Asticcacaulis excentricus CB 48: one gene and its partner. Each later gene encodes a partner of the first gene's protein in a complex. Links are inferred from orthologs where the notes say so. Each region holds a gene or a part of one and is shown in the gene's direction. Other genes may lie near its edges.

Region 1 (5,153 bases):
AAAATCAAGCAAAATCAGTTGCAAATGAGACGAAATTGACCGCCGCGGCTCCCGCCGGGCCGAGCATTGACGCCGAAGATGTGGCGCGCTTTTCGGCTCTGGCGGCCAAATGGTGGGACCCCAAGGGTGAGTTCGCACCGCTCCACAAGTTTAACCCCAACCGCGTGCGCTTTATCCGAGACACCTGCGTCGATCACTTCCTGCGCGATCCGCGCGCGGTGGCGCCTTTTGGCGACCTGCGGCTCATCGACATCGGCTGTGGCGGTGGTCTATTGTCCGAGCCGATGAAGCGCATGGGTTTCGACGTCACCGGCATCGATGCCTCGGAAAAGAATATCGGCACGGCGAAGGCCCACGCGGCTGAGGTCGGGCTCGATATCCGCTATCTGGCCCAGACGGTCGAGCAGGTGGTGGCGTCCAAAGAGCCCGGTTTTGACGTGGTGCTGACCATGGAGGTCATCGAGCACGTCAACGACCCGGAAAGCTTTCTAAAAACCTGCGCATCGCTGGTCAAGCCGGGCGGGCTGTTGTTCATCGCCACGCTGAACCGCACGCTGAAGGCGCACGCGCTGGGCATTGTGGCGGCGGAATACGTGTTGCAATGGGTGCCGAAGGGCACGCACGACTGGAACAAGTTCCTCAAGCCGGAAGAGATCGAAGGCTTTCTTGAGGGGACCGGCCTGACGCCAGACCCGGCGGTGGGGGTGAGCTATAATCCCTTCACGGCGACCTGGGCCCTTTCAAACGATACAGCCGTCAACTATATGATCGTCGCCCGGCGGGACTTGCTGTAGTTCCGCACGCCGCCCCTTCCCCTCACCCCGGCCCTCTCCCCTGTATACGGGGAGAGGGGGAATAAACAGATGACCGACACTGACCTGACCCTTGTTTCCGCCTGGAAGGGCGCTCAGACCCGGCTTAAGGCCGCCCATATCGACTCCCCGGCTATCGACGCTCGGCTGCTGCTGGAGGCCGCCACCGGCTATACGCGCACCGACATCCTGACCGATCCGTACAAGCTGCTGACGGCGGAGCAGAAGGCGACGCTCGACGACTATCTGACTCGCCGTGAAAAGCGCGTTCCGGTGGCGCGTATTCTGGGGCGCAAGGGCTTCTGGAAGCTGCTGCTCGACCTGACGCCCGCCGTGCTGGTGCCGCGTCCGGAGACCGAGTGCATCGTCGATATGATCCTCAAGACGACCGAGGAGGGGCAGGCTTTTACGCTGGCTGACCTCGGTGTCGGGTCGGGGGCCATCCTCCTGTCGGTCCTGTCCGAGCGTCCGGCGGCCAAAGGCCTCGGCACCGATGTTTCCGAAGAGGCTTTGGCCGTGGCGCGCGACAATGCCGCCAATCTCGGCCTCGACGGGCGCGCGGCCTTCCTGCGCACCTCGTGGGGAGCGGGGCTGGCCGATGCCAGCTTCGATTTCGTCGCCTCCAATCCGCCCTATATCCGCAGCGAGGTGATCCCGACGCTCGATCCGGAAGTGCGCGACCACGACCCGCATCTGGCGCTGGATGGCGGCGAATCGGGCCTTGATGCCTATATCGAGATGATCCCGGAAGCCTTCCGTATCCTCAAGGCCGGCGGCACGGCGTGGATGGAAATCGGCTATGATCAGTCGGCCGCCGTCGAAGACCTGATGAAAAAAGCGGGCTTTTTCAACGTGGTGACCTTTAAAGACCTGTCTGACCTGCCGCGTATCGTGATCGGCCAAAAGCTCTCCCTGCAATAGACAGACCGTTGAAAACCGTCTGTTTCTGAAAATTTCTCTTGGAAACGGGCGGTTTTGGCGCTAACACTGGAATGTCTCCTGCCATTGTGGACGGATTACCGGACGGCTTTTGCCGCTTCCGAGATCATGCACAGTCGAAAACGCTGTGCCCATAGGCGGAAACCTGAGCGCCTGCGTAGGGGGGCAAAGCCCGGTGCAGGCCACAGCGTGAACCCCTGAAAACGGCACACACCAACACGCAAACCCGGCACTTCATCTAAGGCCCTGCGGCATATGGCAAACAGGGCCTGCGGCACATAAACAGATTCGCCCCGCGCCCAATGCAAGCGGGGCCTTGCCCTAAACGGTTACATCGCATGAAAGATTTTCGGGGTATGAAACGGCAACGCAGCCGTAATCGCAAGCCCTCTGGTAATCAGAACAACCCCAATCGCGCCTACGAGTCGAACGGGCCGGATGGGGCGAAGGTGCGCGGCAACGCGCAGACCATCTACGAAAAGTATCAGCAACTGGCCCGCGACGCCAATTCGTCGGGCGACCGCGTGCTGGCCGAAAACTACCTTCAGCACGCTGAGCACTATTTCCGCCTGATCCGTCAGATGCAGCCGCAGCGTCCGGTTTCGGAATTCCTGCAACGCGATCCGTTCTCGACGGGCTTCGACTTCGATGAGGATCTCGATACCGAAATCGAGACGACCGAAACGGAGGGCGAAACCGCTGAGTCCGAAGGTGGCGAAGGCGATCAGCCGCGCTACGACAATCGACGTGATCGCGACAGAGACCGTGACCGCTATCGCGACCGGGATCGTGACAGAGATCGTGACCGTGATAGAGATCGGGGTGAGCGCAATGACCGCGGTGATCGTGACCGCAATGGCGGCGACCGGGACCGGGCTTACGCCGAGCGCAGCGACAATGGCGACGACCGCCCGCGCCGTGAAAGCCGCCGTGAACGCTATGAGCGCCGCCGTCAGCAGCGTCTGAGCGAGCAGGAGGTTTCCGTGACCTCCGGCCCGATTGCTTCGACCGAGCCGCTCAACGGCGGGTCTGCGCCGGCCGAAGTGGCGGGCTTTGAAGTGGTCACCCCGCAAGCCGCGCCGATCACCCCCGCGCCCGAAGCGCCTGTGGCTGAGCCTCAGCCGGAAGCCCGTGGTCGTGGCCGTCGTCGTACGGTCGAAAGCGAAGCCGCTGTTGACACCAGCCACCTGCCGGCTTTCCTGCGCGCCCCGGTGCCGGTGGCAGCCGCCGAGACATCGGAAGCGGTAGCGGAAGAGGGCGAAGCGCCCAAGCGCCGCACCCGTCGCAAGAAGTCGGAAGAGGCCGAGGCTTAAACACCCCGCCAACCTCAAGATAAAAAGCGCTCCGGACCTTCCGGGGCGCTTTTTCATGACGCACACCGCCCTTGTCTCTGCCGTCTGTTTGCTTTAATCGCGCAGCATGACCGAAAACGCCCCCAATCCCGCTGAATTTACCGAATTTCGTCCAGAAGCGCGCGCGCCGCGCGGCTTTGCTGACAAGCGCGCCTCACAGATTGCGGTGGAGCGCCGCCTGATCGCCAAGGTCTCGGAAGTCTATGAGTTGTTTGGCTTCGAAGCGTTGCAAACCTCGGCCTTTGAATTTGCCGATGCGCTGGGCAAGTTCCTGCCCGACGCCGACCGTCCCAATGTCGGCGTCTTCTCGTTGCAGGACGACGATGATCAGTGGATGGCGCTGCGCTACGACCACACCGCCCCGTTGGCCCGTTTTGCGGCCCAGAACTGGGACGCCCTGCCCAAGCCCTTCCGCCGCTACGCCTTCGGGCCGGTGTGGCGCAATGAAAAGCCGGGGCCGGGCCGTCTGCGCGAATTCATGCAGTGCGATGCCGATACGGTGGGCACCGACCGTCCGGAAGCCGATGCGGAAATCATCGCCCTGGCCGTGGCCGGGTTCCGCGCCAATAACCTGCCGACCGTGCTTAAGATCAATAACCGCAAGCTGCTCAATGGCCTGCTGAGCGCGCTCGGTGCCGATTCTCCGGCGCAGCAGATGGGCGTGCTGCGCGCCATTGACAAGCTGGACCGTCTGGGCCTCGAAGGCGTCGAACTGCTGCTGGGCGGCGGGCGCAAGGACGAGTCGGGCGACTTCACCAAGGGCGCAGGGCTGAACGACAAGGCCATCGCGGCGGTGCTGGGCTTTGTGGCCGCAGGCCGCGACAGCGCGGGCGGTCAGGCCGAGCGCGGGGCGGTGCTGGAAAAGCTTGCGGCGGTGTTAAGTGAGTCCCCGGAAGGGCAGGCCGGTCTTGAGGACCTGTCGCGCATTTCGACGGCGCTGGCTGGGCTGGGTGTGTCAGAGGCTGAGGCCATTTTCGACCCGTCCATCGTGCGCGGGCTGGAATACTATACCGGCCCGGTGTTCGAGGCCGAACTGCTGATGGAAACGCGCGACGAGAAGGGTAACCTCGTGCGCTTCGGCTCGGTCGGTGGCGGTGGGCGCTATGACGACCTTGTGGCGCGCTTTACGGGTGAGCGCGTTCCGGCGACCGGCTTCTCGTTCGGCGTGTCGCGTCTGGCGTCGGCGCTGGCTCTGGCCGAAGAGGGCGCGATTCAGCCCGTGCGCGGGCCCATCGTCATCATCGCCTTCTCCGAATCGGACATGGGCGAATATTTCCGACTGGCGGCGGACATCCGCGCGGCGGGTCTGGCGGTCGAGGTTTATCTCGGTCGGTCGGGGATGAAGGCGCAAATGAAGTACGCGGATCGCCGTTTATCCCCGGCTGTTGTCATGCTGGGTGGCGACGAGCTGGCAAATAATACCGTTACGATCAAGGATCTGGATCAGGGACGCCTTCTGGCCACGCAAATCACGGATAACAAGGAATGGCGTGAGGCGCGTCCGGGTCAGGTAACATTGCCCCGCACAGAAGCCATTAAGCATATGAAATCCATAGTGAATGCGTAAATAAATTTACGCAACGGCAATCTGTGTCAGCGCTGTCAAAAAGTGTTAACCCTTCTTAGGCTTTTTGACACAACTGCGTTAGTTAAAATTATTTTTGACACCACGTAATAAAAGCGTTGACACGGCCCTCAAAAAACTGTTTTCTCCGTCTCAAGAGAACGGAACTTCGCCAGAGAGATGAAGTCAGTTCCCGGCGTTTCGGGGAGGAAACGCCTGCTTAACAAGGAAAGAGGCCCGGCATTGCTTATCCCCCATGCCGGGCCTCTTTTCGTTTGTCGTTTCCAAAGCTGATACCTGTCCGTTTTGACGGTGGCGTCAATTTTCCTTATTTCAGGTCCTTGCACGCGACGCGCACCAGCCAGCGGATCTGCTGGGCCAGTGCCTCCTGCGGCACGGCGATCAACCGCTCCTCCAGTCCGACAAACACGATGCCGTGCACCGCAGAAAACAGGGTGCGCGCCACCAGTATGCGTTCCGCCTCAG
Region 2 (4,739 bases), on another replicon or contig:
AGGGATTAGGGCGCGCATGAATAGGTCAAGCCCCGGTCTTGACGGTAGCCACGTCAACTCGGCCTTTTCCTGACCTGTCGAGTCGGTGAAAACGGCGCGCGCCGAACCAGGTTGAACGTTCTGCCCGCTGCGCAATTCGGTGATGGTGCTCAGCAGATGCCCCTGCGACAGGGCCGCCAGTTCGCCGTTGCTAAGCCGGTGCGCGCCTACCACCAGATAGGGGGTGTAGCGCGCCAGATCCTGCCGCGTGCTGTCTGGCAGGATCAGGCTGGCCCCCAGTAGATAAACGTGGCCGTCCAGCACGGTCAGTCGCGCAATGGCGTTGGTTTTGGACGTGAAGCCTATGCCTGAGGCGGTATAGAGATAGTGTCGTTCGCGCAGGTCCTTCGACAAGCGAGTGATCTCACCGCTTAGGCGGTTATAGGCTGCCAGAGAGGTTTCCTGCTTGCCTTCCCAAGCCAGCACCGGACGATTGAGACCGTCCAGAACGAAGGTCTGCTCGTAATTCAGATATTCCGAGAAATAGCTGCCGTAATTGTCGGCAACGAACTGATGGTCAAATTTGACGACGGTCCGATTGACGGCTTCGTTCCAGATGGTCATGGGGGCCATCAGGCGCGCCTGCGTCTCCGCCAGATGCATGAGCCCGCTGCGCACATAGTTTTCTTCGCGCTCGCGGCTCGACTTGTCGATTTCGGCGGCCCAGATCCACAAAGACCCGATCAACGCACACACGGCCCCGACCACAACAATGGTCATGGGGGCCAAAAGTCTTAATTCACTCCGGTCTCGTTTCACGAGGCGTACTCATTCTGAGGCGGTTACATGAAGTGCCACCGTACGGCAAAAGCCTTAAATTAAGGCAAATGGAAAACTCTTTTGTAATGAGGGGGTTGCGGGATTCTCTGCGGATGTGTGCAATGGTTTTTCCCTTGACCATCAACAGGTTGGGCCGCATGTATACAGGGCTGTAACGGAGGCTGTTATGCGGTTGTTCATCAATTCAGGTTCGCCTTTTGCGAGAAAATGCAGAATTCTGGTTCGGGAAATGGGGCTGGTTGACCGCGTGCAGGACGTGCCTACGGTAACTTTGGACAGCGTTCCGGAGCACATCGCCGTTAACCCTTTTGCGCAGGTACCGGCTTTGGTGACCGACCAAGGGTCGCTTGTGGATTCGACTCTGATCTGCGAATGGCTGGCGGCGCATTACGGGCCTTACCCGCTCTATCCCAAAGGCGAGGCGCAGTGGCTAGCGCGTCAGGCCGAGGCGCTGGCCGATGGGATTCTCGAAGCCGCAGTGAAGATGGTGATTGAGCACCGTCGTCCTGAACACGAACGCTCCGCCGTTTGGCTCAAGCGCTGGGAAGAGGGGCTACGGCGGGCCTTGAAGGCCGTGGATGGGCAGTGCGTGGTGTCGGACGCGCCGCCTGGGCTGGCCGAAATTACCTTAGCTTCGGCGGCGACCTATATTGATTTCCGCTTCCCCAAACTCGACTGGCACGCCGAGGCCCCGCGTCTTGTGGCCCTGCGCGATCAACTGGAAAAACGCCAATCCTTTATCGACACCTTTCCCGCTTAAAGGTAAGAAGCGCGTTTTCCGCCCTCCCGGCATTGCGGGGAGGGGCCACGAAGTCTTTTGAGGTCGTTCCTTTGATACGTCTGCCGCAGGCCAAGCTCGATCAGGTCGTCGATCGTTTCCGCATGATCGAGGCGCGCATGGAAAGCGCTACCGATGGCACAGAGATTGTGAAGCTGTCGAAGGAGCACGCCGAGCTGAAACCCGTGGTCGATGCGGTTACGGCGCTGCTCAAGGCGCGTGCGTCGGGGCCCGAGCTAGAGGAACTGATCGCACTCAATGATCCCGAACTGTCGCCGCTGGCGCAGGAGGAGTTTCAGGAGCTGAAAGAGCGTCTGCCGGAGCTGGAACGCGGGGTGGCGCTGCTGCTGGCCCCTAAGGATAAGGACGAGAACGCCTCGGCCATCCTCGAAGTGCGCGCCGGGACCGGTGGCGATGAGGCGGCGCTGTTCGCCGGTGACCTCTTCCGCATGTATTCGCGGTATGCGGCGTCGCAGGGCTGGCGCGTTGAGATTGACTCCATCAGTGAAGGCGATGCGGGCGGCTATAAGGAAATCATCGCCTCGGTGACGGGCGACGGCGTGTTCGGCAAGCTGAAGTTCGAGTCGGGCGTGCACCGCGTGCAGCGCGTCCCGGCCACGGAAGCGGGAGGCCGTATCCACACCTCGGCGGCCACCGTCGCCGTCCTGCCCGAAGCCGAAGACGTCGAAATCGACATTCAGGACAAAGATATCCGCATTGACACCTACCGCGCGTCGGGCTCCGGTGGTCAGCACGTCAACAAGACCGATTCGGCTGTGCGTATCACCCACCTGCCGACGGGGATCGTGGCGACTTCATCAGAAAAGTCGCAGCACATGAACCGCCAGATCGCCATGCGCAACCTAAAGGCGCGCCTTTACGACATCCAGCGTCAGGCGCTTGATGCTGCGCGCTCCGATGCCCGCAAATCGCAGGTCGGCTCCGGCGACCGCTCGGAACGCATCCGCACCTATAATTATCCTCAGGGCCGGGTGTCCGATCACCGCATCAACCTGACCCTCTATAACCTGTCGCAATTTATGGAAGGCGAGATGGATCAGATGATTAACGCCCTGATCGCCGACGATCAGGCCGCGCGTCTGGCCATGCTTGAAGAGGAACTGGGATAGGTGTAGGCTCTACTTCTGGCTGAAGAGTTCATCGGGGGCTTATGTATCTCAGGATATTCTTAACGCTTCTCTCACTTTTGGTGGTGATCTGGGCCGTTACGCATGGCGATGTGTATGTCCTTATCTGGCTTGCCGTGCCCATTGGGATATGGCTCGACCATTTCAGGGTCACGCCCGCTGTGTCGTACACAGGGCTGGCCTTTCTGTTCGTATCCATCGGTCTATTTGTATGGGTTTCGAGGGATTTGTACCTGCCAGGCCTTCGGCAATTTATGACCAAACAGTGGCTGACGACCATCGTCATACTATTCCTGCCGGTATTTTTCGGTCTATACGCCGCCTATGTCTGGTGGGAAAAGCGGCGATTGGCCCGAAAGTAAGACGCGCGTTTAATGGGCAACAGATAGGTATATTTTAGCCACGCGCTGCGATAAGAGCGGTTCATGCACCCGACCAATGGTAAAATCGACTCCTTGTGGCGGCATCCAGTTAAGGGCTTTACGCCGGAACCTGTGGCGGAGACCTCCCTGACAGTCGATGGCTTCTTCCCTTTCGATCGCCTGTTTGCGCTGGAGGTCGGGCCATCGGGTTATGACCGCGATGACCCAAAATTCCTCTCCAAGATGAAGTACGCCGTGCTGGCGCGTTTTCCCGCCGTGGTGCGGCTGCGCACCCGCTACGATGAGATCACCGAGCGCTTGTTCATCGATGATTGCCCGTTCGATATAGCGCAACCTGCCGGGCGTCACGCGCTCGAGCGGCATATCGAAACCATGCTCGCGGCGCATGAGGAGTACGACCCGGTGGCGCAGCCGCTGCGGTTTCTAGATATCCGCGAAAGCGCGGTCGATCATTATCGCTTCACCGACTCCTCGAAAGGCTTTGTTTCGATACTCAATCTGAACAGCGTGCGCGACTTGTCCGCGCGTATGGGAATCGACCTCGATCCGTTGCGGTTGCGCGCCAATATCTGGGTCGAAGGGTGGTCAGCGTTTGAAGACCATGCCTGGGTCGGCAAGAGGTTGCGCATCGGCGAAAAGGGGCCGCTTCTGGAGGTGCTGAAACCCATTCTGCGCTGCGTGGCGACGCACGTGAACCCACAGACGGCGCAGCGTGATGCCGAGATGGTGCAGGCGCTGTGGACCCACTATGGTCATCGCGACTGCGGCCTTTATTGCCGCGTCGTGTCGCCGGGGCTGATCCGTGCCGGTGATGCGGTTGACCCGCAGGTGACCTGATCCTATAGCAGGAACCGTCGTTTATTCTAAAGGTGTCCGGATGCCCAAACTCATTCTCCTCCGTCACGGCCAGAGCCAGTGGAACCTAGAAAACCGCTTTACCGGCTGGGTGGACGTCAATCTGACGGCCGAGGGCGAAGCGCAGGCGGTCAAGGGCGGTGAGCTGATCAAGGCGGAGGGGATTGAGATCGACCGCGCCTTCACCTCGGTGCTGACCCGCGCCATCCGTACCTGCAATCTGGCGCTGGACGCCGCCGGGCAATCCTACGTGCCGGTGATCAAGGACTGGCACCTCAATGAGCGTCATTATGGAGGGCTGACAGGGCTGGATAAGGCCGAAACCGCTGCCCTGCACGGCGATGAGCAGGTAAAGATCTGGCGCCGTTCCTACGACGTGCCGCCGCCCGAACTGTCAGCCGATAGCGCCTATGACTTCTCGAAGGATCGGCGCTACGCCGGTTCGGTCTTGCCGCTGACCGAGAGCCTGAAGACGACGCTGGATCGCGTGCTGCCCTTCTGGGACGGCTCAATCGTGCCGGCGCTGAAGTCCGGGGATACGGTGCTGGTGGCGGCGCACGGTAACTCGATCCGTGCCATTATCAAGCTCCTGTTCAACCTCGGTGAGGCCGAGATACTGGAGGTCGAAGTGCCGACCTCGAACCCGCTGGTCATCGACCTCGATGCGGCGCTGACGCCCGTTTCGGCCAGGTATCTCGATGCTGAGCGTGCCAACCCCGTGCCCGTTTTACAAGGGTAAAGGAAGGGCGGGGCGAT

The links. The genes of interacting proteins can lie anywhere in the genome.
Region 2: the proteins of prmC (region 1) and prfA are in contact, whole or in part, in a crystal structure (PDB 2B3T), measured with the Escherichia coli proteins. The link is inferred for Asticcacaulis excentricus CB 48 from one-to-one orthologs.

The regions. Positions count from the first base shown.
Region 1 is NC_014817.1:963,558-968,710, reverse strand. Bases 1-2,798 are described here. They hold prmC (peptide chain release factor N(5)-glutamine methyltransferase), read left to right. Parts: upstream 1-863; coding sequence 864-1,733; downstream 1,734-2,798. Other genes in these bases: ASTEX_RS16090 (DUF4167 domain-containing protein), read left to right, coding at 2,108-2,798; ubiG (bifunctional 2-polyprenyl-6-hydroxyphenol methylase/3-demethylubiquinol 3-O-methyltransferase UbiG), read left to right, coding at 36-794. In the rest of the region: more of ASTEX_RS16090, read left to right, coding at 2,799-3,064; hisS (histidine--tRNA ligase), read left to right, coding at 3,171-4,670; ASTEX_RS16080 (TetR/AcrR family transcriptional regulator), read right to left, coding at 4,996-5,153. UniProt on the Escherichia coli protein: Methylates the class 1 translation termination release factors RF1/PrfA and RF2/PrfB on the glutamine residue of the universally conserved GGQ motif, i.e. on 'Gln-235' in RF1 and on 'Gln-252' in RF2.
Region 2 is NC_014816.1:967,979-972,717, forward strand. The notes cover bases 820-3,690. They hold prfA (peptide chain release factor 1), read left to right. Parts: upstream 820-1,653; coding sequence 1,654-2,727; downstream 2,728-3,690. Other genes in these bases: ASTEX_RS04510 (glutathione S-transferase family protein), read left to right, coding at 986-1,579; ASTEX_RS04525 (MOSC domain-containing protein), read left to right, coding at 3,171-3,690. Outside these bases: ASTEX_RS04505 (putative bifunctional diguanylate cyclase/phosphodiesterase), read right to left, coding at 1-759; more of ASTEX_RS04525, read left to right, coding at 3,691-3,965; gpmA (2,3-diphosphoglycerate-dependent phosphoglycerate mutase), read left to right, coding at 4,006-4,722; ASTEX_RS04535 (bifunctional diaminohydroxyphosphoribosylaminopyrimidine deaminase/5-amino-6-(5-phosphoribosylamino)uracil reductase RibD), read left to right, coding at 4,738-4,739. UniProt on the Escherichia coli protein: Peptide chain release factor 1 directs the termination of translation in response to the peptide chain termination codons UAG and UAA.